DNA from 2 places in the Agrobacterium sp. 22-223-1 genome. Region 2 is predicted to be linked to the other one. Evidence: predicted binding sites of a transcription regulator. Region 2 holds the regulator's gene; the other holds the start of a gene.

Region 1 (14,882 bases), on a different contig from region 2:
ATCTTCAGTGCAAACATGCCAAGGATCGTCTCGGCGAGCAGGCGCGCCTCTTCCGCCCTGGTGTGCCGGGTAGTCAGGATGACGAATTCATCGCCGCCGAGACGGGCGACAACATCCCCTGCCCTTGCGCATTCATCGAGAATGGCGGCGACCTTTTTCAGGACGCGATCCCCCTCGGCATGGCCGAATATGTCGTTGACCGCCTTGAACCGGTCGAGGTCGAGCGCCAGCAGCGCGAATTCGTCCTCCTCGTCGCAATGCTCGATCTGCTGGTGAAGACGGGTTTGAAACATGGTGCGGTTGGAAAGGCCCGTCAGGACGTCGTGGCGGGCGAGATATTCGATTTCCCGCTGCGCTTCGCGCTTTTCCGTCAGGTCGCGAATGGCCATCACCTCGCAGGGGCGGCCGCGATATTCGATCGTTCGTACGCCGAGTTCGAATATCTGCGCCTGCCCGGCGCGCTCGTGCACCGCCTCCACCGGTGCATGGCGCGGCAGATAGACGGGTTGTCCGTCGATGGCCTTGAAGAGATCGTCGGGGTTTTGTCCGACCAGCGACGCTTCTTCCCGGCCCAGAAGGCCGGCAAAACGGGTGTTAAGCTCCACGATCCGCCCATCGCGAACGACGGCGAGACCATCGAGCGTCGCATCCACAAGACCCTTGAGATCGACAAGGTAACGATCCACAAGAGCAGCGGCGGCGGTGGTGGACAGGATCAGGAACGTGACGCCGGAAATGGCGCAGATCATGATCAGCCGGGCGACATTGTCGGGATCAGGCCCCGATACGGACGGATCCGGCGAAAGCACCGTGGCCGACATGGCCGTGAAATGCAGCGCGCAGATCGCGAAAATCGCCGATCCGGCCGGCGCGGCGATGCGCTGCCAGGAGCCGAGGCGGCGAAAAAGGAAAAAGGCGAGGAGAAAAAACGCCCAGGCAACCGCAAAACCGCCCAGCACCGGCCCCCACCGATAGCTGATCGTGGCGGCGACATCCATTCCCGCCATGCCGACGAAATGCATGACGGCAACCGACAGCGTGACCAGCGTGCCGACGATCGCCGGGCTGTAAGCGGCCTGCGAACGGCTGGTGAGCGCCAGCCAGAAACCGAAAACTGCAAGAACCGCCGAAAACGCCGTCAAGGCGAAATCATAACCGATCGGCACCGCGCCCTTATAGGCGAGCATGGCGACGAAATGCGTGGCCCAGACGCTGAGCCCTCCGGCAAAGGCGGCAACCAGCACCCAATAGGGCTTGCGGCCAGCCGGACTTTCCTCCGCACGCAATAAAAGATGAAAAAAAGCAAACATGCCAAGCAGGCAGATAACAGCCGCAAGAAGCACGACCGCCCGGTCGTGTTGTACGACAACGCATTCCAGAACCGTGAACATGACGCACTCTCCCAGCCTCTGAAGAACCGCTCACGGTGGCACTATGGGAGTGGTTTATTTATAAATCTCTAATGCAACTATTGATAAATGGAACGATCTGTCCTGCAACGTACAGAAAGGAACGGGCCGCACGCGGCAGCCCGTAACTTTTTCGCGCGCGGCCCGGCCGGGACTATAGGAAAAGCCGTTTATTTCCAGCTTCGATAATCGGCTGCGGTGCATCCGAAAGGCGCCGGGCCATCGGAGAAACGCTCCTGCAGACGGGCGCATCCCCACTCGTTAATTGCTGCGGGCATCATGTTGTTGAGGTCCATGCCGGGCGAGTTGAACTGCGACGGGGCGCTGGTGACGTACCACAGCCAGTAACCGATAACCGCGACGACGATGACGGCCACGATGGCAACGAAAGTCCCCAGTCTGCGCAGGAGGTTCGGCCCTTTCGCACTCGTCGCACCCGGAGCCGAGGCGCCCTCCGGTGTCTGGTTCGCGAGCATCGGGGCAAGCGATGCGAGGGCCTCCGCCCTTTCCTGCTCCGATAGCTCGATCCGCTCCAGCCGGTCGTCGAGCAGAACCGGCAGCGCGGTCTTGCCGTGCCAGACTGCCAGCGCAACATCGTGTTTTCCGTTATGGCCAACGACGACCGGAATTCGCCCCCTCTCCAGATGGGTGAAGGACTGCCGCTTGGTCTTGTCTTCTCTGACCGTATCGGCATAGGTGACAAAGAGACGGCTGCGCTTTTCGGCAACCGCCGTCAGCGCCACCGGAATGACGGTCAACGGTGCGGGTTTGCGCAGCTGCAGGCGAACCCGCAGGACCCGGATAAGCGTGAACAGCATCGCCAAACTGCCGAAGCCGAGCAGGGCAACGAACACCCCAAGTGTGATGATGCGGTTCCAGAGCATGTCGAGGCCCAGCGAAATCGTAGCGAGTTCCGGGTTCTTCGCGGAGATGACCAGTCCGGTTTCATAATCGCCGGAATGGAAATCGACGAACATGACCTCGACATCCTTCTTGTAGCTCACGCCCGCATGGTCATAGGAAAGATCCGCCTCACAGGTCGTGAAGATCGCCTTGCGCGTCTTGCAGCTACCGCTGATATCGCCGTTTTCAATCTCCAGCGGATCTTTGCTGATCTGATAGTCGCGCAATATGCCCGGACCTTCGGCGACGAGCATGACGGCCGTGATGACCAGAAGCACCGGAATGGAAAAATAATAGGCTGCCGGCACTGAAATGACGCCACGTTTGAGGCTCAGCGGCCGAGACGGAAGTTTTATCTGTGCAAGGTTCATGGTCATCAACGCATTCTTCGGGAGGTGGGTGAGCGGAGTTCACGACTCTCGCCCGATGGAAGGAATAGTCAACGGTCGGTCTAAACCGATGAAGTCCTTGAGAAAACCCCCTGAAATTACTGGATGGCGTGCGACAACCACCTGCTGCGACTAGTTTCGTTTCCGCGAAGAGCCGGAGGAGCGTCATGGAGGACGCTTTCAGGGGTACGGACCTAACCGCCAATAAAAAAACGGGCGGTAAAACCGCCCGTCGCAGGTTCCAAAGACTATAGTTTGCCCTTAGTCCTTCGTAACTTTTTCCAGCCGGGTCGTCTGGCTGGGATGACCCACATAATCCTTCACGCGCGCATTCAGCACGATCGGCTCAAACCTCTCGAACATCGGCAGCACCGCCGGCTTCTGGGCGACGAACATTTCCTGCATCTGGGTGTAGATTTCTCCACGCTTCTTGGCGTCCGGCTCCAGCGAAGCCTTTGCCGTGAGCGCCGTCAGTTCCGGAATGTCCCATGCCGAGCGCCAGACGAAATTGCCGGCGTTGTTGGCGGCCAGCGAATTGTCGGGGTTGCTGGAGAATTGCTCCATCGAGCCCAGCACATTCGGCATGTAGGCGCCGGTCTGCGGAATGAGCAGATCGAAATCCCGCGCGCGGTGGGCGGCAATCACGTCCGAACCGTTACCCTGCTGGATATTGACCTTGATGCCGATCTGGCTGAGTGAGGCCTGGATCGCGGTGGCGAGATCGATACGCGGCGTTTGCGCAATCGTCTTCAGATTAAGCGTGAAGCCGTTCTCATAACCGGCCTCCTTGAGGAGCGCCTTTGCCTTCTCCACATCGAGCTTCCAGTCCGGGCTCGGAATGGCGTATTCGAAGTTTTCCGGCACCGGCACCGTGCGCGCCCGGCCATAGGGGCCCATGATAGTCTTTTCCATGCCCTTGTAGTCGATGCCATAGGCAATCGCTTCGCGGACCTTGGGGTTGGACAAAGGTTCCTTGCCGGCATTCATGGACAGGACGTAAAAGCCGCCCGTCGGCACGCGCTGGATCTGGAAGCCTTCCTTGTTGTTGAAGGTTGCAAGGTCGGCAGCCGTCAGCGCACTGGCGATGTCGATATCGCCACGCTCCAGCATCAGGCGCTCCACCTGGCTTTCCGGCACATGCCGCACGATGACGCGGCGCATTTTCGGGCTACCGGCCACATAATTCTTGTTGGCCTCGAGAATAATGATTTCATTCGGTGACCAGCGATTGAGCGTAAAGGGACCGGAACCGGCGGAATTGGTTCTCAGCCAGCCATTGCCCCAGTCGCCACTGCTTTCATGCGACTTGAGTTCCTTGCTGTCGACGACGCTGGCGATGACCATGGCCAGACGGTAAAGAAGCAGCTCGGACGTCGTTTCGCCGGAAAGATCGATGCGTACCGTTTTTTCATCAGGCGCGCTCACCAGCTTGTCGACATTATCGGCATTATAACCAACGCGCTTGAGGTTGGCTGCGGCCGCCTGGTTCATCTTCAACAGCCGGCTGAGCGAATAGACGACATCTGCCGAGGTTACCGGATTGCCCGAGGCGAAATTGGCCTCGCGAAGATGGAAGGTGATGCCTTTGTCATCTATCTCCCAGCGCTCGGCAAGCTGCGGTGAAACCTTGCCCGAACCATCGACCGAAATCAGACGGTCATAGAGGTTGGACATGATTTCGTTGGCTTTTCCTTCGGTGGCCTGATGCGGATCAAGCGACAGCACCTGAGCCAGCGAGGTTCCGATGACAAGCTGGTCATTCGGTGTTTTGGCCACGGCCGGCGCTGCCTGCACCAGCATGGCGCCAAGGGCCGTGGTGAGTGCGAGACGGATCAATGATTTTCTCATACCTGCTCCTCCTACAGATCGGTAATTCACGTTTGGGAAAAAGCCCGCGACGCAGCGGGGCGTCGCGGGCCAGAACGGTCAAAGATGTTTGTTATCAAGCGCTTCTATCAGCGCGGCGATGTAGCCGTAGCAGAAGGCGAAAGCGACACCGACGGCATCGCGCCCGGCAATCGTCGGCACATGGTCTGGCATGATCATGTAGCGATAGCCGAGTTCGTGATAGAGTTTCAGCGAACGCACCATGTCCATGTCGCCCTCATCGGGGAATGTCTCCATGAAGGAGAGTTTGCCGCCGCTGATATTGCGGAAATGGACGTTGAAGATCTTGTCGCGGCTACCGAACCACCTGATGATGTCATCGATCTCCTCGCGCGGATTGTCGAGCATTTCGCCGATCGACCCCTGGCAGAAATTCAGGCCGTGATAGGGGCTCTCGCGCATCTGCACGAATTTCTTCAGCCCTTCGACCGTGCCGAGAACGCGGGTGACGCCCCTGTAGCCCGGCGGTGTATAGGGGTCATGCGGATGGCATGCCAGGCGCACACGGTTGCTTTCGGCCACCGGCACCACACGCTCGAGGAAGTAATCGATGCGTTCCCAGTTCTCGTCTTCGGAAAGAACGCCCGCGAGACCCGGCGCTGCATCATGGTCCGCCTTGTCCCAGCGCCAGGCTTCATTGAGCGAGCCGCCGCGGCCGCGCTCCATTTCTGTGCGCGGAATGCCGATGAGGTTGAGATTGTATTTCGCGGCAGGGATTCCGGCCCTGGCGATATTCTCTATCATCGTGCAGACTGCATCGATCTGCCGGTCGCGATCAGGGCCGGCAAGCAGGATATCGGGATACGATGCCTGTTCGATGGGCCGCGAAGGCAGCGGCAATTGCACCATGTCGAGAACGAGGCCAAAGCTTTCGACCTTGTCACGGTGGCGCTCAAAGTCCTCGAAAGTCCAGCTCGCGGGCTTTCCGGGCGGATCCGCGTTGATATTTTTGACGCCGAGCTGCGCCCAAACCTTAAAATCCTCGTCATCGCGCGCAGCAACCTGGGTGCCGACATACATCGATTCTCTCCTCTCTCCATGCAAGTCATCATATGACATCGCATGAAATAAGATGAGTGTCGAGATGCTATTGCGCTTCTGACAGCAACCTGTATCGGCGCTGGCTCGCAAGCATATGTTCGCGCATGGCTTTTCGTGCCGCTTCCGGATCCTGCTCGACGATGGCGCGCAGAATTGCCTCGTGCTCGGCCTGCACTTTGCGAAGATAATTCGCGTCACCGGTTTCCGGCAGCGTCGGGAACTGCCCGCGCGGGATCGAGCGCGAACCGAACTGACGCAGAGCCTCCAGATAGAAGCGGTTATTCGTGGCGATCGCGATGGCCGTGTGAAACTCGTAATCGGCATCGACGGTGGTTTCACGCGCATCGATGGCCCGGGCCATTTTCCGGTGCGCCGCAGAGATTGCGGCCTCCTGCTGGGCGGTGCGGCGATAGGCGGCGATTGCCGCTGCCTCCCCTTCCGTCGCAAGCCGGAACTCCAGCATTTCCAGCGTTTCCGCAATGGTTCCGACTTCGGATTGCGTCAGTTTCACGCCAGCCCATTCACTGGCATTGCTGACGAAAACCCCCTTGCCCTGGATGGGAACGACATAGCCGGCGGAACGCAAATCCGCGATCGCCTCGCGAACCACGGTGCGGCTCACGCCGTAGCTGCGCTCAAGCTCCGGTTCGGTGGGAAGTTGATCACCGTTTTTCAGTTTTCCACTGCGAATTTCTGCGCTGAGATTATCGATGATCTGTTGTGCCCGCCTCTCCCGCGGCCTCGTTTTGTCGCCCATCATGCCACTCTTCCCTCTTGCAGAATACGAATCCCTTCGCTACTCATATTATGACATAGCCGCACGTCATATGTTTTCATGTTAGCTCAGGGAGGAGTTGGGATGAAGTACCATCAAGAGTTTTTGCAAAGGAGAATTGCGCGTCTGCGGCGAGCAGCGTGCAAAGGCTCCACTGCCGACAGCGTTCTCACATGGAAGTGCGGCCAGCAATGACGGAAATCTCACTGCGCGGGCTTGGACATCGTTTTCTGCAACTGATCGTCAGCCTCTTCATCCTGCTCTGCATCACCTTCATCATCGGCCGGGTCATGCCGACCGATCCGGTCGGGGCAATCGTCGGCGAACTTGCCGACCCCAAGGCCTATGAGGCCATGCGAGCGCGGCTGGGGCTCGACCTGCCGCTATACCAGCAATTCTTCATCTATCTGCGCGGGCTGCTGCATGGCGATTTCGGCATTGCGATCCTGACCGGAAACCCCGTTACCCGCGATCTGGCGCAGGCTTTCCCCGCCACCTTCGAACTCGCCACGCTGGCGATCATCATCTCGACGGTCGTCGGCGTCCCACTCGGTCTCGCCGCCGCCCTCTTCCGCGACACCTTCATCGACAAGTTCGCGCGCGTTTTTGCGCTGGTGGGACATTCGATACCGGTCTTCTGGTTCGGCATCGTCGGGCTGGTGATTTTCTACGCGAACCTCAACCTTGTCGCCGGCCCCGGCCGGGTCGATGTCTTTTACGAAGGCCTCGTTGAGCCGAAGACGGGATTGATGCTCGTCGACACCCTCCTTGCGGGCGAGACGGAAATCTTCTGGAACGCGCTTGGACACATCATCCTGCCGGCGATCATCCTCGCCTATATGGCCATGGCCTATATTACCCGCATGACGAGAGCCTTTACCCTCGAACAGCTCAGCCAGGATTATGTCATCGCCGCAAGGGCCAAGGGTGTCAGCCCCGCACGCACCATCACCCGCCATGTGCTGCCCAACATCGCCGTGCAGCTCATCACCGTGCTGGCGATCTCCTATGGCAACCTGCTGGAAGGCGCCGTGGTCACGGAGATCGTCTTCTCCTGGCCCGGCATCGGCCAATACATGACGAATGCACTGCTCATCGGCGACATGAATGCGATTCTGGCCGCCACAATCGTCATCGGCTTCATTTTCATGTTGCTCAACTTCCTCGCCGATCTGGCCTACACCACGCTCGATCCCCGTACACGGGAGGCCGCACGATGACCGATATCGCGCACAACAATACCGTTGATCGTCCCAGCGCCCTGTCGCGCATCTCGACCACCACCGCGCGGACACTTCGGAAGCTCGCGGACGAACCGCTTGGAATGTTCGGCTTCGCCATTCTGGCCATTCTGGTTCTGGTCGCCATTTTCGCACCGCTCATTGCGCCTTACGATCCTGCGCGCCAGGCTCTGGAAAACGCGCTTCAGCCTCCCAGCTGGACACATCTGGCCGGAACCGACGAATTCGGCCGCGATATTTTCAGCCGGCTCGTATACGGCACCCGCATCACCATCCAGACGGTACTGTCGGTCTCGGTCATCGTCGGTCCTATCGGCCTTGCCATTGGCGTGATGGCCGGTTTCTTCGGCGGACGAACCGACGCGATCCTGATGCGCGCGACCGATATCGTCCTGTCCTTCCCCTCGCTCGTGCTGGCGCTTGCCTTTGCGGCCGCCATGGGCGCCGGCCTCGGCACGGCGATCATTGCGATCTCGTTGACGGCATGGCCGCCGATTGCGCGTCTTGCCCGTGCGGAAGCGCTTGTCGTGCGCAATACCGACTACGTCGCCGCCGCCCGCCTCTATGGCGCCTCGCCGCTGCGCATCCTGTTTCTGTACATTGCGCCGATGTGCATTCCCTCGGTCATCGTTCGCCTGACGCTGAACATGGCCGGCATCATCCTGACGGCCGCTTCACTCGGCTTCCTTGGTCTCGGAGCCCAGCCGCCGCTGCCGGAATGGGGCGCGATGATCTCCAGCGGCCGCAAGTTCATGCTCGACTACTGGTGGGTCGCCGTCATGCCCGGTATCGCCATCCTGCTGACGAGCCTTGCCTTCAACATCGCCGGCGATACGCTGCGCGACCTTCTGGATCCGCGTCATGCCCGTTCCTGATAGCTCCCCCATCCTTTCGGTCCGCGACCTCAATGTCCGTTTCGGCCGCAACACCATTCCAGCCGTGTCCAACGTCAATTTCGATGTCGGGCGCGAAAGGGTCGGCATCGTCGGTGAGTCCGGCTCGGGAAAATCCACCACCGGCCGGGCCGCCATGCGGCTCCTGCCGAAAAGCGCCACGGTGACGGCGGAGCGGATGGATTTCCTGTCCGAGCCGCTGCTCGAAAAATCCGAGCGGCAGATGGGCGCAATCCGCGGCAGCGACATGGCGCTTATCATGCAGGACCCGCGTTATTCGCTGAACCCGGTGCTGCCCATCGGAAAGCAGGTGGCGGAGGCCGCCGAACTGCATCTGGCGCTGACCGGAAAGGCAGCGAGAGGTGCAGCACGGGACATGTTGCTGCGCGTGCGCATCAACGATCCCGACCGCGTGATGGCGCTTTATCCGCACCAGATATCGGGCGGCATGGGACAGCGCGTGATGATCGCCATGATGCTGCTCGCAAAGCCCAAGCTGGTCATTGCCGACGAACCGACCTCGGCCCTCGATGTCAGCGTCCGCAAGGATGTGCTTTTGCTTCTGGACGAGATGGTGCGGGAGAATAATTCCGGCCTGATCCTCATCAGCCATGACATCCGCATGGTCGCGGCCTTCTGCGAGCGCGTGCTGGTCATGTATGGCGGGCGCGTCGTGGAAACGCTGACGAAGCTGGAGGATGCGCAACATCCCTATACGCGGGGCCTGATCGCGGCGATGCCCGATCCCCGCAATCCGGTGCGGCGTCTCAAGGTGCTGGACCGTCAGGCCATCGATGCGGAGGTGATGCGATGATCACGGTAGACAAGCTCGACGTCGTCTATGGCGCAAAGGAAAACCGCAATCACGTCGTGCGCGGCGTCAGCCTCACGGTCAACAGGGGTGAAACGCTCGGCATCGTCGGTGAGAGCGGCTGCGGCAAGTCGACCTTGCTGCGGTCGCTGGCGGGGCTGGAGGCTGGCTGGACCGGCTCCATCAGCTTTAACGGCAAACCGGTCGGCAAGACCCGCAGTCGCGACGAACTGAAACTGGCGCAGATGGTGTTTCAGGACCCCTACGGTTCGCTGCACCCGCGCCACCGCATCGGCCGGGCTCTCGCCGAACCGATCCGCGCCATGGGACTTGGCGATGGCTGGTCGAAAGTGCCTGCCGCCCTGCAACAGGTTGGCCTGCCCCCACATTTCGCCGAGCGCTTCCCGCATGAACTTTCCGGTGGCCAGCGCCAGCGCGTGGCAATCGCCCGCGCGCTGATCCTCGAACCGCCGATCCTGCTGCTCGACGAGCCGACATCCGCGCTCGACGTCTCCATCCAGGCGGAAATCCTGAACCTGCTTGCCGACCAGCGCGAAGAACGCGACCTCACCTTCGTTCTCGTCAGCCACGACCTCGCGGTCATTGCCCATATGTGCGACCGTGTGCTGGTCATGCAGAACGGCGATTTTGTCGATGAGCTGACCAAGGCCGACCTTGAAGCGGGCGTTACCCATTCGGCCTATTCAGGCGAGCTGTTCGAAAGCAGTTTCCTGTAACGATCACCCATAACGCTCACACCGGGCGGCCATCCACGGCCGCCCGCCTTCTCCCGTGGCGCAATTTCGGCGATTTCGCCTGCCCGGCAGCGGCCAATCGCCGACAGGGGACGAGCGACCTTTTGGGCCGATAAATCTCACCACCGACTGCGCGCAAACCACCGGAACAATGCGTTCAGCATTTGTTCTGGATTGCTGTTTGAGTCTTTGCTAATCATTGCAACGACAGGGCAGACAATGGCCGGACATTCCGACGACTGCCACCTCTGAACAAGGTTCTCACCCGTGGGGACAGGCAGGTTATCTAAGGATTGCTGGCATGGCGGTTGCCTATCTGGAAAAGCTCAACGAACAGCAACGCAGGGCGGTGGAGCATGGCGTTGGGCTGGCGGAAGGGCACACGGCCGGACCGCTGCTGATCATCGCCGGGGCCGGTTCGGGCAAGACCAATACGCTCGCCCACCGTGTTGCGCATCTGATCGTGAATGGCGCCGATCCCCGCCGCATTCTGCTGATGACGTTTTCCAGACGTGCCGCCACGGAAATGTCGCGGCGGGTCGAGCGTATCTGCAAACACGTTATCGGGGCGAATTCGGCAATCATGACAGACGCGCTGGCCTGGTCCGGCACGTTTCACGGCATCGGCGCGCGCCTGTTGCGCATCTATGCCGAGCAGATCGGGCTCAACATCGATTTCACCATCCACGACCGCGAGGATAGCGCCGACCTGATGAACCTCGCCCGGCACGAGCTGGGTTTTTCCAAAACCGAAAGCCGCTTTCCAACAAAGGGTACGTGTCTTGCGATCTATTCGCGCGTGGTGAATTCCCAGACGCCGCTCAAGGAGATATTGCGCCAGCATTATCCCTGGGTCGCCAACTGGGAGAGTGAACTGAAAGAGCTGTTTGCAGCCTATGTCGAGGCCAAGCAGGTCCAGAACGTGCTCGATTACGACGATCTTCTGCTCTACTGGGCCCAGATGGTCAGCGACCCCGTTCTTGCGGACGATATCGGCAACCGCTTCGACCATGTGATGGTCGACGAATATCAGGATACCAACCGGCTTCAGGCTTCGGTGCTGATGGCGCTCAAACCCGGTGGCCGCGGGTTGACCGTGGTGGGTGACGATGCGCAGTCGATCTATTCCTTCCGGGCGGCGACGGTGCGAAACATCCTCGATTTTCCGGCTTCCTTCAGCCCTGCTGCCGACATCATCACGCTTGACCGCAACTATCGCTCGACGCAGCCAATCCTTGCGGCCGCCAACGGCGTCATCGATCTGGCGCGCGAGCGGTTCACCAAGAACCTCTGGACCGAGCGGCAGTCGCTGGAGCGCCCGAAACTCGTGACGGTGAAGGACGAGACCGAACAGGCGAATTTCATCATCGACCAGATCCTCGCCAACCGCGAAACCGGCATGACGCTGAAACAGCAGGCCGTGCTGTTTCGCACCTCCAGCCATAGCGGCCCGCTCGAGGTGGAACTGACCCGCCGCAACATCCCCTTCGTCAAATTCGGCGGCCTGAAATTCCTGGACAGCGCCCATGTGAAGGACATGCTGGCCGTGCTGCGCTTCGCACAGAACCCGCGCGACCGCGTCGCCGGTTTTCGCTTGCTACAGATGCTGCCCGGCATCGGCCCGAAGAAGGCCGGCAATATTCTCGATGCGATTGCGAAAGACCCCGAACCGCTGCTTGCCCTTGCCGAAATTCCGCCGCCGCCGAAGACCGGCGACGACTGGACGACCTTCACGCAAATGCTGGTGGGCCTGCTACAGGCGCCGAACGACTGGCCGGGCCAGATCGGGCAGGCGCGACTGTGGTACGAACCGCATCTGGAACGCATCCATGAGGATGCGGACACCCGCAAGGCCGATTTGCTCCAGCTCGAGCAGATCGCCGGCGGCTACCCCTCACGCGAGCGCTTTCTGACCGAGCTGACGCTCGATCCGCCCGACGCCATCAGCGATCAGGCCGGCGTGCCGCTGCTTGACGAGGATTATCTCAGCCTCTCCACCATCCATTCGGCAAAAGGCCAGGAATGGCGCTCCGTCTTCATTCTGAATGTGGTCGACGGCTGCATTCCCTCTGATCTCGGGGTCGGCACCACGCAGGAACTGGAGGAAGAACGCCGGCTGCTTTATGTCGCCATGACGCGCGCCAAGGACAGCCTGTCGCTGATCACGCCGCAACGTTTCTTCACCGGCGGGCAGAACCAGCAGGGCGACCGGCATGTTTACGCCGCAAGAACCCGCTTCATCCCGGCGACATTGCTGCAATTCTTTGAAACGGCAACCTGGCCACTGGTGTCGGCCGCCGCTTCCGAGCGCAGCGCGCAGCAGATCCGCATCGATGTGGGTGCGCGGATGCGCGCCATGTGGAAGTAAAAGCGGGGCGCTCACCCCGCTCTCATGACTGGCGATGTCAGAACTTCACGCTGGCCGTCAGGCTGACATTGAAGGGCTCGCCTACGGCATTGGCATAGCTGGTGGAGCCGATGGACGAGGTATAATAGGTCTTGTCGAAGATGTTCTTCAGATTGAGCTGCAGCGTCACCGGCTTTTCGAACTGAAGCGTGTAGGTGGCGAAGGCGTCGAAGACCGCATAGCCCGGCAGATTATAGGAATTGTCGTTGATGCCGGCGCGCTCACCCACCGCCCGCACACCGCCGCCGACGCGCAGCGTATTGCCGTTCGGACCGACCTCGCCGACATCATAGGCAAGGAAGAGCGAGCCGGTGTGGCGCGCCACATTCGGCAGGCGCTTGCCGGCATAGATGGGATCTTCGAGCACGAGCGCATCCGTATAGGCATAGCTTGCGATGACATCGAGATCGTCGGTCAGGCTGCCGGCAATATCGACCTCCACACCGCGCGAACGGACGAGGCCGGCGGCCTTCACCGTGGAGACGCCGCCGACATCTTCCGAATAGGCGACATTGCGCTTGCGGGCATTGAACAGGGCGATATTGGCGTTCAGCCCGGCGAAAAGATCGAACTTCGCGCCCACTTCATAAGAAACGCCCTCTTCCGGATCGAGCCCGCCATAATAGGCGCCGATGGATGATTGCGGACGGAAGGTCTTGGCCACATTGGCATAGAGCGAGGCATTCGGAGTGAGCTTGTAGACGAGGCCGGCATTGGGAATGAGCTCGCCGCCATCCTTCTCGGTATTGACGACGAAGGGACGGCCCTTGCCGGCATAGATGTCGTAATACTGGTAACGCAAACCGCCGACCGCGATCCATTGATCGTTAAGGTGCAGGGCGTCCTGCATATAGATCGAGGCGGTGGAGAGCTGTTCCGTCTGGTCGCTGTCGACCGCCCTTACCGTGGTGCAGACCGGCAGGCGGCCATAAACCGGATTGTTGATGTTGAAATTCGTGGAATTCGCGCATCGCAGCATGTCGGTGCGCAGGGTATCGCTGTAATCGTAAGACGCGCCGAACAGCAGATCGTTGCGCAGCCCACCGATTTCCGCCTCGCCCGTCAGATCCGCTCGCAGCGCGTGATTGTAAATCGTCGAATATTGCGTCGCATCGGCCCGTCGCGTCACCTGCCCGGTGCGGGAATTATAACCCATCACGCGCGCCTGATTGTCCGAATATTCGTTGCGGCTATAGGCGTAATTCAGCGACAGCTTCCAGTCATCGGAGAGTTGGCGGTCTATGGCGATGCTCGCCAGATCGGATTTGCCGTCGGTGATGTTATAGGCTTCATCGAGGCGCAGGCGGCGGCTGACATTGATCGCCTTGCCGGTCGCCGGATTGAAGATCGTGCCGCGATCGAACGGCACGCTGTAGTCCTCATGCATATAGGAAACCGTAATATCGGTGTCCTCGCCGCTCCATTTTAGCGAAGGCGCGATCAGCCAGTTCTTCTTCTCACCGAAATTACGCCAGTAATCGCTGTTTTCGCCCTCGCCGATCAGGCGATAGGAAAAATCCGTACCCGCAATCGGGCCGGTCACATCGAAACCGCCTGATGTGCCATACTTGCCCGCCCCATAAGCGGAAAAGCGCGAATAGGCCTGCGCCGTGAACGTGTCTTCCGGCTTCTTCGTCACGACATTCACCATGCCGCCGGGATCGAGGATACCATAAAGTGTGGAGGCAGGTCCCTTCAGAACTTCCACCCGCTCGACCGTATCGTTGAAGGAATGCGGCAGCGCCGTCTTCAACCCGTTGACGAGGATGGACCCGTCGCGATTATCGCCGAAACCACGGCGGATGACGGCATCCTGCGTGCCGCCGAGCGTATTTGCCTGGGTGACGCCGCTGACATTGGCCAGCGCATCGTCCAGCGAGCGCGCCTGCTGGTCGCGCAGCACCTCAGCCGTCACCACATTGACCGATTGCGGAATATCGAGGAGCGGCGTTTCGGTGCGCGTCGCCGTGCCCGTCGTCACCGGCTGATAACCGCGCGCACCTTTTTTGACATCCGCATTGACGGTTATGGTTTCGAGCACCGTCGTTCCATCAGCATTTTTCTTCGGCGTCGCACTCTCCTGCGCGAAAGCAGGCAGGGCGACCCCGGCCAGAAGAAACGCCAGTAGCGCCCGCAAGCGCACCCCAATGATCGTCGAACCGTCATGCATCTGTCTTGTCCCCGGCTGTCCCAAATCGTCATCGCGACGATACACCGCTCTTTCAATTGATGAATGTAGTAGTCAACTTTATTTCCGCTTCAGCGGGGCAAAACGTCGGTACCGAAGGGTGCATTCGCGCTTCCTGGCGTGTCATTTCAGCCTATGACAGCCGCTTTTTGTTCAAATCGACCGGCAAAAACCGCTTTTTCG
Region 2 (14,882 bases):
TGATCGGCGGTCTTTCGACGGCGATCTATTCGGTCGAGCATTTTCAGCGTGTCACCACCTATGGACTTTTCGCCAATCTGGCCGCCATGCCGCTGATGTCGCTGATTGTCATGCCTTTCGGCCTCGTCGCCATGCTGCTGATGCCTTTCGGGCTGGATGCGCCATTTCTGAAAGTCATGGGATACGGCATGGCCCTCGTCATCGAGGTTGCGCAGGAAGTGGCGTCCTGGGGCGGAAGCGCTGCGACGGGTCGGCCTCACGGGTGGTTTCTGGGGCTCGCCTCGGCTGGTTTTCTGCTGCTGACATTGCTGCGCAGCCGGCTTGCGCTTCTGGGGATGCCGATTCTGTTCCTCGCCTTCGGCCTGTCGTCCGCCACGGCCTATCGCGATCCGCCCGATTTGCTTGTTCACGAGGATGGCGAGCTGGTGGCATTACTGGAGGACGGCAAAGCCTACACAACGAAGGCTCAGCCGCAGGGTTTCGTTTATGGTCAGTGGCAAAGGGCGCTGCTTTTGCCGGAACAGCCTGTGCCGCCGGTCTTTCTAAAGACCGAGGCCACGGCAAAAACCGTGGCTTTGACCTCGAAGGCGAAGCTTGATCCGCAAGAGATGAGTGCAGTTGCACGGCAGATGACAGCGGCCCTGAGAGACGCCGAGCCCGGTGTTTTCACCTGCAGCAAAGGCATATGGTGCGTTGCGCGCGCGGGAAGCGGCGAATGGATCATCGTTCTGGAAGATGGCCGCTTTGCTGGAAAGGCTTGCGATATTGCCGATATCGTTATCGTCTCCCGCAGAACGTCCTTTTCCCAATGCCGTTCGGGCGCACTTCTGCTGAACCGCGATATCCTGCGGCGGATCGGTTCGCTGGAAATGGACTTCGCCCGCAGCGAGCAGACAGGGGTGGTCGGCAGGCTGCGCGCCGCAATCGCCGGAATGGACAGGCCTTGGAGCGAACATCGCTATTACGACTGGAAAAGCGGCCGTTTCGATCGCGACGTGCCCGATGCCGTCATGCGGTTGCTGGCGGCATCGCAATAGAGCGCCGCCAGCATGGACCGTCAGGCCTTGATGCGCAGATCCGCGGTCAATTCGCCGATCCCGCTAATTTCCTCTTCATGCGCCGCGTCGCGCCAGACTTCCTTAAGCCCGGCCTCGTACCATTCGCGCATGGCGGGAAGGGTGAGCAGCCGGTCGCAATAGGCTTTCGCCGCGGGCGAAAGTTCCGCGCCATAAGTCTGGAAACGAAATGCCACCGGGCAGAAGAAGGCATCGACCGCCGTAAATTTCTGGCCGGCAAGAAAAGGCCCGCCGAATTTCGCGAGGCCTTCGCTCCACAGCGTATCGATGCGCTTTATATCGGCCGCAAGCCCGGCATCGCCACCCTTCGGTCTTACGCGAATGCCGACCGACATGGGGTAGAGATTGCGCAGCGAGGAAAAGCCCGCATGCATTTCGCTCGCCGCCGACCGTGACCAGGCCCTTGCCTGCTTGTCGCTCGCCCAGACGCCCTGATGTCTTTCCGCCAGATATTCGGCGATCGACAGCGATTCCCAAACCGTCACGCCCTCATCGACAAGGCAGGGCACCTTGCCGGTCGGCGAGAAGGTGGAGAAGGAAACGCCTTCGCCGAAGGGAACGAGTTTTTCATCGAAGGCGATGCCGAGCGTGCGCATCAATACCCAGGGCCGCAGCGACCATGAGGAATAGTTCTTGTTGGCGATATAAAGATCGTACATGACGTGTTTCCCCGATATGACGCGCATTTCTATACCGGCGGAGGGGCCTTGGAATATTGCAAATAATCCATGGCTCCCATAAGCCGCGTTGATGAATGGGAAGGTGAGGGCAGGGAGAAGGAGGCATATCCAAGTCACCGCCCGGAGATGAGGCGAAACACCCCCTCTCTTTACTTCCGCAGGGCCGCATTGTTCCAGGGAACAAGCCAAGATGCCTCAAAGTGAGCGCCATCTTCTCGATGACGCCCCTAGCGAAAAAAGGCGGGTTGCCAATTAATGGTAACGGCGGATCAGTCCAACCAGCTTGCCCTGGATTTTCACCCGGTCCGGTCCGAAAATGCGGGTCTCATAGGCGGGATTGGCCGCTTCCAGAGCGATGGAGGCTCCCTTGCGGCGGAAACGCTTCAGGGTCGCTTCTTCATCATCCACCAGTGCTACGACGATATCGCCCGGATTGGCCGTATTGCCGTTGCGAATGATGACGGTATCGCCATCAAAAATGCCGGCCTCGATCATCGAGTCGCCCTTGACCTCAAGAGCGTAATGTTCGCCCGAACCGAGCATGTCGACCGGCACGGCCACATCATGGGTGTTGTTCTGGATGGCGGAAATCGGCACACCGGCGGCGATGCGGCCCATGACCGGCACGGTGACCGCGCCACCGAGATCATTGGCCGGCGCCTTGGGGGCAGGGGCCGGTTCCGGCGTCTTCGGCTTGCCGAGGCTGCCTTCGATGACGCTCGGCGAGAAACCGCGCTGCGGCCTTGCACCCGGAGCATAGGCCTCAGGCAATTTGATCACTTCCAGCGCCCGCGCCCTGTTAGGTAGCCGGCGAATGAAGCCGCGCTCTTCGAGTGCGGTGATCAGCCTGTGGATGCCGGATTTGGAGGCAAGATCGAGTGCGTCCTTCATTTCATCGAAGGAGGGCGGCACGCCGGACTCTTTCATTCTTTCATGAATGAAGAGAAGCAATTCCTGCTGTTTGCGCGTGAGCATGAGGAAAACACCCTTGAGAATCGTCGTTGAAGTCGCGAAACAAATACAGAACGAACACTATATGTTCCATATGTGTTCCGCAATCCCCTAAAATTTCGTGAAGGGTGCATCGCAGATCGTGATTTGATCGTCGAAACCATGAACAAAGCAGATTTAACGATGTATGCCGCATCTTGAATACCAGAAACCACCGACCGGGGAGACCCGGCCGGTGGTTTCTGGCTGCCGATTTGCTACGCGCCGAACGTCAGTAGATCGTGAGCGCAGGAATGAAGCTGACCGCGATAAGGAGCAGCATCGCCATGGTGAAGAACGGCCACAATTCCCTCGTCGTTGCGCCGAGCGGCGCTCTGGCTATGGAGGACGAGATGAAGAGCGTGGTGCCGATCGGTGGCGTATAGAGCCCGATACCGAGATTGATCACCATCATCATGCCGAGCTGCACCCGGTCGAGCCCGATCATATCCGCAAGCGGCACGAAGATCGGTCCGAGCAGCAGGATCGACGGCGGCAGATCGAGCGGCATGCCGATGATCAGCATCAGGATATTCATCATGAGAATAATCAGGATCGGGTTGGAGATATTCTCCGCGACCCAGGTGGCGAAATGCTGGGGCGCCTGATCGAAGGTAAGCACCCAGCCCACCGCCGCGCTGCCCATGATGACGAGCATGACGACGCCGGTTGCGGAGCCGGCCTCGACGAAATTGTCGCAGAAACGCTTCCATGTCAGATCGCGATAGAAGAAGATGCTGAGCACGAGCGAATAAACGACGGAAAGAACGGCCACTTCGGTCGGCGTTGCAAAGCCGAAGCGCAGGCCGAGGATGATCAGGATCGGCAGAAGGATCGCCGGCAGGCTGCGGAATGCAAGTAGTGCCAGATCGCGCTTGCGGATGCGTTCGTCACGCACCGCATAGCCCCGCCGCACGGCAATGGCCCAGCAGACGAAGATGAAACCGACGGCCATGAGCAGGCCCGGCAGAATGCCGGCGATGAACAGATTGGCGATGCTGACGCCGCTGACCAGCGAATAGAGGATCATCGGGATCGACGGCGGAATGAGCACGTCGATGACAGCCGAGGTGGCATTGTTGGCCGCACAAAGGGGAGCGGGGTAGCCCTGGCGCTTTTGCCATGGAATGAGCACCGAGCCGAGTGCGCTCGCATTGGCGACCGCCGAGCCGGAAACGCCGCCGAACACGACCGACGAAATGACGGTGGTGGAAAGCGGGCCGCCGCGCCAGCGCTGCATGGCCTTGGAGGCGAGTTCGAGAAGCTGGGTTCCGAGTTTGCCGCCGAGCATTAGCGTTCCCGCGAGCATGAAGAACGGCAGCGCCAGCATCGGGAAAGATTGCGTCTGGTCGTAAACCTGCTGCGCCACGATCGAAAGCGGCACATAACCGTTCCACAGCACGGCGACGCCGGCAGAGATGATCAGCGCATAGCCGACCGGAACCGCAATCATCATGAGGATACAAAATGCAATGATCATCACGATGGTCATAGCGGCATCTCCTCGGTTGCACCGTGCGGGCGGGCATGCCAGCCGCCGGAGAGAATGCGCAGGCTCGCGGTTGCGGTCGTGACCGAGACCAATGCCGCGCCGAAGGCGATGGAATAATATCCGATGCTGTTGGGCAGCTGCAGCACAGGGCTGATTTCCGCGCCGGCGATCTCGGCGACGACAAGCGCCTGCTGCGCGAGAATGACGAAACTTGCGACCGTCACGAGATTGGCGAACAGCAGAACCGCCACCTTGCCGCGTTCGTCGAACTTGTCATAAATCCATTCCACCGCCATATGCGCGCCGCTCTGCGCGGCAAGGGTAATGCCGGCGACGATGAACCATGGAAACAGCATGGTCGGCAGTTCTTCCGCAAAATCCAGCCCGCCGGATGTCGATAGATAGCGGACGATGACGTTTGCGGTCATAATGACCGTGAGCAGAATGCCGGTTGCCACGATGATGATGCGGCAGAGGATGGCGATGAAACTGTCAACGCGATTGGCGGCGGACAAGGCTCCTTCGAGCATTGGCGCATCTCCTGAAAACTGAAACCGTATGAATGTCGGCGTGAGCGAGGCTCCCGCCGATCCTGTCAGTGGACATGAAGGCGAGGCCGGGCGGCATGAACCGGCCCGGCATCCTGATCGTCAGCCCTTGGCAGCCTTTTCCAGCTCGGCGACGAAATCGCCGAAGGGCTTCTGCTTCCATGTCTCCAGCACCTGCGCGGTCGCTTTCGCGAAAGCGGCGTGGTCGATGTCTTCCACCACCTCGATGGCGGCATTGGCCTTGAAGGCGGCCAGAGACGCGCTTGCCTTTTCCGCTGAGAGTTTGCGCTGAAGCGCGCCTGCCTCCTTCGCAGCCGCCTTTACCGCCTCGAAATCCTTGCCCAACCGCCCTTCGGCGAATTTGGACATCAGGAACGGGGTGGATTCCCATTTATGGGCGGTGAGGCTGATATGTTTGTTGACCTCGTAAAGCTTGGAGCTTTCGATATTCACCAGCGGATTTTCCTGCCCGTCCACCACGCCCTGCTGAAGCGCGATGTAGAGTTCGCCAAACGCGATCTGAACCGTCGCCGCATCCAGCGCCTTGAAAATATCCATGGTCATCGGGTCGGCGGGGGTACGGATTTTCAGGCCCGCGACGTCCTGCGGCTTGGTGATGGCGTGTTTGGAATTGGAGACATGGCGGATGCCGTTGTCCCACCAGTCGAGCGGCACGATGCCGACCTTCTGGAAGCGCGCATCGAGCGATGCGCCGACATCGCCCTCGAGCACCTTGATCGCCTGATCGGCGTTGCTGAACAGAAAGGGTAGGCCGAGTGCCGCAAGTTCAGGAACAACGCTCGAAACCGGACCCTGGCTGTTGGCGGTGAAATCCAGCGCTCCGGTGCGCAGGCTGGTCAGCATGGCGGCGTCGCTGCCAAGCGTTTCCGAACCGGCGACGTTGATCGCCACGCGGCCTTCGGTTTTCTGGGCAACGAGTTCCGCGAATTTCGCGGCCGCGAGCGTGCGCGGATTGCCCGGCGCAGCCCCATGGCCGAGCGTCAGCGTCGTGGCGGCCCGGGCGTTGCGGGCTGTCGTCAGAATGGCCGGCGCCGCCAGTGCCAGTCCGGTACCGGTCAGGAACATACGCCTGTTGATGGAAATACTCATTTTTCTCCTCCCTGGATTTAAATACCCTCGGCGTTGTCCGAACACGCGGATAACGCGCTCCACTCCCTTGAAACCGCCGGCTCCCTCCGGCTGATTCCGCACCATGTTTCAGCTTCAGCCTTTAGACCGAACCGCGCGGTACTTCAAAACTTTCATTCTCCAGCCACGCCCTTGCGCGCGCCACGATCATCGCCGTCGAGATGCCGTAGCGGTCATGCAGGGTGGGCAAAGCACCCGCATCCAGAAAGGCGTCGGGCAGGGCGATGTGTTGCAGGCGCGGGGCACGGCCGCTTTTCACCAGCGCCATTGCCACGGCCTCTCCAAGCCCGCCGATTTCGCTGTGGTTTTCCGCCACGATGACCAGACGATCAGCCCGGTCCACTTCCGCGAAGATCGAGGCGGTATCGAGCGGCTTGATGGTGGGGGAATGCAACACGGCGCAGCCGACGCCCTCCTTCTCAAGCAGGGCAGCCGCTTCGAGAACCCGCATCGTCAATATGCCGGACGATATGAAAAGGACCTGTGCACCATCGCGGATAAGCTTCGCCTTGCCGAGTTCGAACCGATAGCCATATTCTTCGAGCACCACCGGCACCTGGCCGCGCAGCAGGCGCATATAAACGGGGCCGTTATAATCCGTAATGGCCGGCACCGCGCCTTCTATGTCGGTCGCATCGCAGGGATCTACGATGGTCATGTTCGGCAGCGCGCGAAAGATCGCCAGATCGTCGGTTGCCTGATGGCTGGGGCCGTAACCCGTCGTCAGGCCGGGCAGGGCGCAGACGATCTTCACCGGCAGGTTTTCCTCGGCAATCGCCATCGCGATGAAATCATAGGCGCGGCGGGCGGCAAAGACCGCATAGGTGGTCGCGAAGGGCACGCAGCCTTCGCGCGCCAGACCGGCGGCAGTGCTCATCAAAAGCTGCTCGGCCATACCCATCTGATAAAAGCGCTCGGGAAAGGCTTTGGCGAAAATATGCAGGTCGGTATATTTGCCGAGATCGGCAGTGAGGCCGACAATATCCTCGCGTTCCTTCGCCAGCTGAACAAGGGCGTGACCGAAGGGAGCAGGCCGTGTCGGCTGGCCTTCGGCGGCGATGGAGGCGATCATCGCCGATGTGGTGAGGCGCTTCTGCGGGGCTGCTGCACTCATTGCGGCCGTCCTTCTTCAAGCGCGTCGAGCGCCAGCTTCCATTCATGCGCTTCCACGCGAATGAAATGGGTGATTTCGCGGTTTTCGAGAAAGGGCACGCCGCGGCCCATCCGGGTATCGAAAATGATGGCGCGCGGCCTGTCATCGGTAAGTGACATGGCGATATCGAAGGCCTCGCGAACCTTGTCGATATCGTTGCCGTCCACGCGCTGTACGTGCCAGCCGAAGGCCGCGAATTTGGCGTCCACAGGTTCGGAGGACAGCATCTCGCGGGAAGGGCCGTCCGCCTGCTGATTGTTGAAGTCCACGAGATTGATGAGATTACCGAGCCTGTGATGGGATGCGCCCATGGCGGCCTCCCAGGTCGAACCTTCGCCCAACTCGCCATCCGACATCATGTTGATGATGAACCGGTCTGAATTCTTGCGCTTGAGACCAAGAGCCATGCCCACCGCAATGCCAAGCCCATGGCCGAGCGATCCGCCGGTGATTTCCATGCCCGGCGTATAGGAGGCCATGCCGGACATGGGCAGGCGCGAGCCGTCGCAGCCATAGGTCTCCAGCTCGTCTTCCGGAATGACGCCCGCCTCGATGAGCGCTGCGTAAAGTGCAATCGCATAATGGCCGATAGAGAGCAGAAACCGGTCGCGGCCTTCCCAATGCGGATCGTCCGCCCGGTAACGCATGGTGTGAAACCAGGCCACCGCCAGAACATCGGCAATGCCGAGCGCCTGGCCGACATAACCCTGTCCCTGCACCTCACCCATCAAAAGGGCGTTGCGCCGGATGCGCCAGGCGCGTTCCGCCAGCGATACATTCGCCAGCGCCGCTTCCCCGGTTGCATCTGCGTGCCGATATCCCTGAGCCATGGTTTCCTCCTCCCGGTCAGAAAAATCGAAGCCGGTTTATCGGCTTCGACAGGTGGTTTTCAGTGAATGAGCATTCCGCCATTCACGTCGACAACCGCACCGGTGACGTAGGAGGAGAGGTCTGAGGCGAGGAAAAGATAGATATTGGCGACATCGATGGCATCGCCGAGACGGTTGAGCGGAATGCCCTTGAGAATGTCGCGGCGCATGTCGTCGGTCAGCTTACCGCCGGTAATGTCGGTCTGGATCAGGCCGGGAGTGACGGAGTTGACGCGAATGCCGTCGGGGCCGAATTCGCGCGCCATGGCCTTTGCGAGACCGAGAACGCCCGCCTTGGCCGCCGAATAATGCGGCCCGCCGAAAATGCCGCCGCCACGCTGTGCGGAGACCGACGACATGCAGGCGATCGAGCCGCCGCCATTGTCGCGCATGTTGGGAATGAAGGCCTGGCTGAAATTCAGCACACCGGTCATGTTGACATCGACGATGCGCTGCCAGTCTGCGCCGGTAATGTCGAGCGTCTTCACCGGCTGCGTAATGCCGGCATTATTGATGAGGATATCGATCTTGCCGAAAGCGGCGATGACTTTTTGCGCGGCCGCCTCGCAGGAGGCGCGATCCGCCACATTGCCGCCGACGCCGAGATGCTCGCCGCCATCCACTTTTTCAAGCGAGGCCGCGGCTTCGATGCTGCCGGCTTCATCCAGATCCACGATGGCGACGCGGGCGCCGTGGCGGGCGAAAAGTTCCGCCGTGGCGCGGCCGATGCCGCGTTTGCTGGCGGCGCCTGAAATAACCGCGGTCTTTCCATTCAACAACATAAGCAATCCTCCCAAGCCGGGCGCCGGCTTCATACGCTTGACGGCGGTGCTCCCGACCTGCCGCCGCATCCCGTCCTGCGACGAATGCAGTATCGATATTGCAGGTGGGCAGCGGGCGCTTCAAACGCGAAGTTTACATCGGATCATGAATCTGCTTCAGTAATCGAATGTTGAACGGCATTTCACTCACCTCCATCCGCGCCTTCGAATCCGCCGCCCGGCTCGGCTCTTTCCGGGCCGCTGCCGATGAGCTCAACCTGTCGGCGAGCGCCGTCAGCCATGCCATCGTCAAGCTCGAAAGGGTGCTCGGTACGCCGCTTTTCGAGCGCACCACGCGAACCGTGCGCCTGACTGCGGCGGGGCAGACACTTCTGACACATGCATCGAACGCCTTCGAGGAGTTGCGGCAGGGCATCGAGGTGGTGTCCTCCAATCGCTCCCATCTTCTGCGCCTGCATTGTGCGCCCAGCTATGCGGCGCAGGTACTGTCTCCGCGCCTGCCGCAATTCTTGAACGCCAATCCGGGGATCGAGGTGCGGCTGGCGGCCAGCACCGCCTATGTGCGTTTCGTCGATGGTGAATTCGATGCCGATATCATCTATGGCGAACCGCAGGGAGACGATCTCATCATCATTCCGCTGGGCAGCGAGCGTGTCACGCCGCTGTGCTCGCCGGCGCTCGCGGACGAGATCAGGACACCCCGGGATTTGAACCGGCAATTGCTTATTCGAAGCGACAACAAACGTCTGCAATGGCCGGACTGGTTCGAGGCCAATGGCCTGGGCAAGCCGCCCATTCAGGCCATGAGTTTCGACCGCAGTTTCCTGGCGATCGATGCCGCCGCCAATGGCGTCGGCGTGGCGCTGGAATCGACACGGCTTGCCCATCGCGAGATAAAATCCGGGCGGCTGGTCGCGCCCCTGAGCGGCGCGACGCAGGACCTTCACTATGTCGGCCATTATCTCGCCTATCCCAAATCCGGCAGCCAGCGCAGGCTGGCAAGACGGTTTGCCGACTGGCTGATCGAAGATCTTCAGGATCCCGCATTTGAATAGGAATGCGGCTGTTACGTGAATTGAATTCACTGGCGCGTTAATTTTTTCCGCTTGCTCACGAGCGGACCTCTCCGTCATTTTCCGGTCGGAATAATGAGGTTGCAGCGTGATCGGCATCGTCCCTTCGGCTGCGGCTCAAGGGGAGGATTGCATGAAAGATCGCATCATATCGGCGTCCGGCGCGCCATATGACGGCTATGGGCGCGAGGAGATGCTGGAGAGCATCGCCAGGATCGGTTTTCTCTATGTGGAGCCTGCCTTTATCGTCGGTTACACCGAACCATTCGACGAAAGCGCGTTCCTGCCGGCTGAAATGGCGTCATGGCGCCGCTCGCTGGGCGATGCCGGGCTCGGCTGCCATGCCATGTCGTCGCATATCGATCTTGGACTGGACGATTCCGTTGAAATTTTCACCGGTAGAATGGCTTTTGCAGCGGGAATCGGCGCGAGGGTAATCGCCACCAATGCCTCGGCCCGGCAGCGCGAAGACCGGTTCCTGCGCAATATCGAGGTGCTTCTGCGCCGTGCCGAGGCCTTCGGCATCGTGATCGGGCTGGAAAATCCCGGCGACGGCAGCGACAACCTTTTCAATATCGCGCAGGAGGGCATCGCGCTCACGCGGCGTTTCGGCTCCCCATGGCTTGGGCTGAATTATGACGCGGCCAATACCGCGTCCCATCGTCAGCAACTCAAGGATTTTGCCGATGACGCGGTGGCGGCGCTGCCGGCCTCGGTCCATGCGCATATCAAGGACGTGAAACGCACGCCCGAAGGCTGGTTTTTCGTGCCGGTGGGCGAGGGCGATATCGATTGCGGCAAGCTGCTCGGTGAGATTGCCAAAAAGCCGGAGATGCCGATCAGCATCGAGTTTCCAGCGCGCCTTCACCGTCGCGCGGATGCCCAGCCGGTAAGGCGTATCAGCCCCGCATCGCTTCGGGAAATAGAGCAGGCGCTGACGGTTTCGCTTGACGCGGTCAAAAGAGGATTGGCCGGGGGCGGAGCCGCAAGCTCGGCCGCTGTCGCCTGAGAAGCGGCAGGGGCTGGCGCAGACGGCATAAAGGAGGAGAGTAATGCAGAGATTTGTGAATAACCCCGACGAGGTGGTCGAAGATACGGTGAAAGGCTTCGTCAAGGCCCATCGCGACATCGTGCGCCTTGCGGAAAATCCGCGTGTCGTCGTCGCCCGGGGTGCACCGGTCGCCGGCAAGGTCGGCGTGGTCACGGGCGGCGGCTCCGGGCATGAGCCGGCCTTTATCGGTTACACCGGCCGCAACATGCTGGATGCCGTCGCCGTCGGCGAATTGTTTTCATCACCCACGGCCAAGAGCTTTCACGACGCGATCCGCGAAGCCAATGGCGGCAGGGGCGTGATCGTGCTCTACGGCAATTATGCCGGCGACAATATGAATGTGAAGATGGCGACAAAGCTCGCCGCCAAAGACGGCATCGAGATCGCCACCGTCGTCGCCAATGACGATGTGTGTTCCGCCGCTCCCGAGGAGCGTGAGAAACGCCGCGGCGTCGCCGGTGAAATCTTCATGTGGAAGATCGGCGGCGCCAAGGCGGCAGGCGGCGCTTCGCTGGAGGAGGTGCGCGCCACCGCCCAGAAGGCCATCGACAATTGCCGCTCCATCGGCGTCGGTCTCGGCCCCTGCACCCTGCCGGCGGTCGGCCATCCCAACTTTCAGATCGAACCGGGCACGATTGAAGTGGGCATAGGTCACCATGGCGAACCCGGCGTTCGCGTCGAGAAGCTGAAATCCGCTGCTGATGTGGCGAAGGACATGTGCAAGATCGTGCTCGACGATCACAACCTGCCGGCCGGCAGCGAGGTGGCGGTGCTGGTCTCCGGGCTTGGTGCGACGCCCGTCAACGAACTCTACATCCTCAACGACACGATAGAATCCGAGATTTCGGCGCGTGGCCTGAAAATCCACAAAACCTATATCGGCAACTATTTCACATCGCTTGAGATGGTGGGCGCGACTTTGACCGTGATGGCGCTGGATGACGAGCTGAAACCGCTGCTCGATACCGAGGCGCTTTGCACCGTTATGCTGTGAGGAGAAAATTCATGCAGTCTTTTCAGAACGCCAAGGCCGGCGATATCGTTCTCTCCATGGCCGAAAGGATCATCGAAAACCGCGCCTATCTCAGCGAGATCGACGGCAAGATCGGCGATGGCGACCATGGCGTGAACATGGCCAAGGGATTCGGCATGGCGGCAGACCGGCTGAGAGGGCAGGACGCCTCGCTTGCCAAGGCGCTCGATACGCTCGGCACGATCCTGATGACGGAAATCGGCGGTTCCATGGGGCCTCTTTATGGGGTGATGTTTACGGAATTCGCCGAGAAAATCGAAAATGCCGACGTTATTGATGCACCGTCCTTCAGCAGAATGCTGCATGCCGGCCTCGAAGGTGTCAGTTCCATCGGTTCGGCCAAGGTGGGCGACAAGACGCTGCTGGATACGCTGGTGCCGGCCGTTACGGCATTCGACACCGCCACCGCCGCGGGCGCGTCATTCCACGATGCTGCCGCAGCCCTTGTCGCTGCCGCCGAAACCGGCAGGGATTCGACCATCAATCTCGTGGCGAAGATCGGCCGCGCCAGCCGTCTCGGCGAGCGCTCGCTCGGTGTTCTCGATGCCGGCGCCACCTCCTGCGCGCTCATCCTGCGCAGCCTTGCCGAAGGCGCACAGGCCAGATTGCAATCGTGAAAACAGAAGATAGCGGCCGCAGCCCGTCGGGGCTTACGCGCGACTAACGGGAGATTTGGAAATGAGAATTGTCGCAGGCGCCGACAGCGCCGGAAAACCCCTGCTGGATGCGGTGCTCGCCCATCTCTCGGGCAGGCAAGGGCTGACCGTCGTGGATCGAAGCCAGGACGGATTTTATGCCGATCTGGCCGAAGCCGTGGCCGGCAGCATCATCGCCGGCGAATTCGATCGCGGCCTATTGTTTTGTGGAACCGGCATCGGCGTCTGCATTTCCGCCAACAAGGTGCCCGGCATCCGCGCCGCCTTGACCCATGACACCTATTCCGCCGAACGGGCGGCGAAATCCAACAACGCCCAGATCATCACCATGGGCGCCCGCGTGATCGGCCCGGAACTGGCGAAAGCCATCGTCGACACCTGGCTGGCATCGGATTTCGATCCGAAAGGATCCTCAGCGAAAAACGTGGAGGCGATCAACCGTCTCGACGCCTGCCGGTGAGCCATAGGTGCGTGACGAGGCCGACCCGGCGAAGCTGACCGTTTGCATTGCTGGTGTCATCTGTGCTTTTGTCACGCACAAACCCGCAGCACAGGGGCTCGATCATGGCGAACCGAAATAGTGTCGATCATCTCGTTTTGCCGGTAAAGTCTCTTGCCGTGGCGAAAGACCGCCTTGAGATTCTCGGCTTCACCGTCGCTCCGGAGGCCCTCCATCCCTTCGGCACGCAGAATGCCTGCGTTTTCTTCGCGGACGGCACCTATCTGGAACCGCTCGCCATTGCTGATCCGGCTAAATATAATGACTCGGTGAACAGGGGCGACGTGTTCACCGGTAGGGATCGGGCCTTTCGGCAGCGTCATGGCGAGGACGGTTTTTCGGCCCTGGTGGCAAGAAGCGAAAGCGCCATTGCCGATCATGACAGGTTTTCCGCGTCCGGCTTCTCGGCGGGCGATATCTTTGAATTTTCACGGCCCGTGCGGATGCCGGACGGCTCACGGAGTGAGGCGGCATTCCGGCTGGCTTTTGCAGCGAGCGGCACGGCTTCGGATTTCTTTCTGTTCAGTTGCCAGCGATTGCAGGCTTTGCCGAACGACCGGGCGGCGCTGGAGCGTCACGCCAATGGTGCTTCCGGTCTCAGCGAGATCGTTCTGTTTTCCGGCGGCGATCCCAACGCGGTCCGTCTGATCGAAACGGTATTTGCCTGTGAGGAGGAGATGTCTCCGGATGGAGATATTCTTTTTGCAACCGGCAATGCGCGCATCAGGCTGAACCAAAAACCGGCCTTCAGCGAAAGCCTGCCCAATCCTCCCAATGGACTGCACGGCGCAGGCATCGTCTTTTCCGTTGACGATCTTGCCGTGACAGAAGCGGTGCTTGCTGCTAATGGCGTCTCCAGCGCAGAAGCGGGCGGCCGTCTGGTGGTGTCCGCCGCGCCCGGTCAGGGCGTTGCATTCGCCTTCGAGGAAAAATGATGAGCGTTACGAACAATCTCAAAGTCACCGCCGGCGACGGCGCCAATTCGGTTTCCTTTTCCAATACAGAGCGATTTTCCTTGATCGCCGGCCCCTGCCAGATGGAAAGCCGGGAACATGCTTTCATGATCGCTGGCGTCCTGAAGGAGCTTTGCGACAAGCTGGGGATCGGGCTCGTTTATAAGTCGTCCTTCGACAAGGCGAACCGTACGTCGCTTTCCGGCAAGCGCGGCATCGGCCTTGAGAGCGCCATGCAGGTTTTCGCCGATCTCAAGAAGGAATTCGGCTTTCCTGTTCTGACCGACATTCACACCGAAGAACAATGCGCCATTGTGTCCGAAGTGGTGGATGTGCTGCAAATCCCGGCCTTTCTCAGCCGCCAGACCGATCTTCTCGTCGCCGCCGCGAAAACCGGCCGCGTCATCAATGTCAAGAAGGGCCAGTTCCTCGCTCCCTGGGACATGAAGAACGTGCTGGCCAAGCTGAATGAGAGCGGCAATCCGAATGTGCTTCTGTGCGAGCGCGGCGCCTCCTTCGGTTACAACACGCTTGTTTCCGACATGCGCTCGCTGCCGATCATGGCTTCGCTCGGCGCGCCTGTTGTCTTTGACGCCACGCATTCGGTTCAGCAGCCGGGCGGGCAGGGCGGCTCCACGGGCGGCCAGCGCGAATTCGTCGAGACGCTCGCGCGGGCGGCGGTTGCTGTCGGTGTCGCCGGGCTCTTCATCGAAACCCATGAGGACCCGGACAATGCGCCGTCCGACGGCCCCAATATGGTTCATCTGAAGGACATGCCGAAACTGCTCGAAAAGCTGCTTGCTTTCGACGCCATTACCAAAGCCTGAGGGGCGGAGGCGTTACGGCGGCACTGTTTGTGCCAATCGATTTTAATGGCG

The links. The regulator LexA, encoded in region 2, represses DNA repair genes until DNA is damaged. The targets are predictions, from matches to a motif close to TGTTCNNNNTGTGTTCNG.
Region 1: a site for LexA is predicted at 10,259-10,276, ahead of ACQZ60_RS16345 (ATP-dependent helicase). Genes of this name have one in related genera too.

The regions. Positions count from the first base shown of each region.
Region 1 is NZ_JBNWCN010000003.1:203,099-217,980, reverse strand. It holds gene ACQZ60_RS16390 (bifunctional diguanylate cyclase/phosphodiesterase) at 1-1,391, opposite strand, end outside; gene ACQZ60_RS16385 (hypothetical protein) at 1,580-2,683, opposite strand; gene ACQZ60_RS16380 (ABC transporter substrate-binding protein) at 2,963-4,501, opposite strand; gene ACQZ60_RS16375 (mannonate dehydratase) at 4,628-5,608, opposite strand; gene ACQZ60_RS16370 (FadR/GntR family transcriptional regulator) at 5,676-6,389, opposite strand; gene ACQZ60_RS16365 (ABC transporter permease) at 6,596-7,624, shown strand; gene ACQZ60_RS16360 (ABC transporter permease) at 7,621-8,520, shown strand; gene ACQZ60_RS16355 (ABC transporter ATP-binding protein) at 8,507-9,352, shown strand; gene ACQZ60_RS16350 (ABC transporter ATP-binding protein) at 9,349-10,086, shown strand; gene ACQZ60_RS16345 (ATP-dependent helicase) at 10,406-12,472, shown strand; gene ACQZ60_RS16340 (TonB-dependent siderophore receptor) at 12,510-14,681, opposite strand.
Region 2 is NZ_JBNWCN010000001.1:1,379,101-1,393,982, forward strand. It holds gene ACQZ60_RS06840 (ComEC/Rec2 family competence protein) at 1-1,037, shown strand, start outside; gene ACQZ60_RS06845 (glutathione S-transferase family protein) at 1,058-1,735, opposite strand; gene lexA (transcriptional repressor LexA) at 2,009-2,731, opposite strand; gene ACQZ60_RS06855 (TRAP transporter large permease subunit) at 2,979-4,238, opposite strand; gene ACQZ60_RS06860 (TRAP transporter small permease) at 4,235-4,768, opposite strand; gene ACQZ60_RS06865 (TRAP transporter substrate-binding protein) at 4,889-5,896, opposite strand; gene ACQZ60_RS06870 (transketolase family protein) at 6,018-7,049, opposite strand; gene ACQZ60_RS06875 (transketolase) at 7,046-7,918, opposite strand; gene ACQZ60_RS06880 (SDR family NAD(P)-dependent oxidoreductase) at 7,978-8,739, opposite strand; gene ACQZ60_RS06885 (LysR substrate-binding domain-containing protein) at 8,907-9,794, shown strand; gene ACQZ60_RS06890 (sugar phosphate isomerase/epimerase family protein) at 9,946-10,821, shown strand; gene ACQZ60_RS06895 (dihydroxyacetone kinase subunit DhaK) at 10,865-11,857, shown strand; gene dhaL (dihydroxyacetone kinase subunit DhaL) at 11,869-12,513, shown strand; gene derI (D-erythrulose-4-phosphate isomerase) at 12,575-13,012, shown strand; gene ACQZ60_RS06910 (VOC family protein) at 13,117-13,986, shown strand; gene kdsA (3-deoxy-8-phosphooctulonate synthase) at 13,986-14,831, shown strand.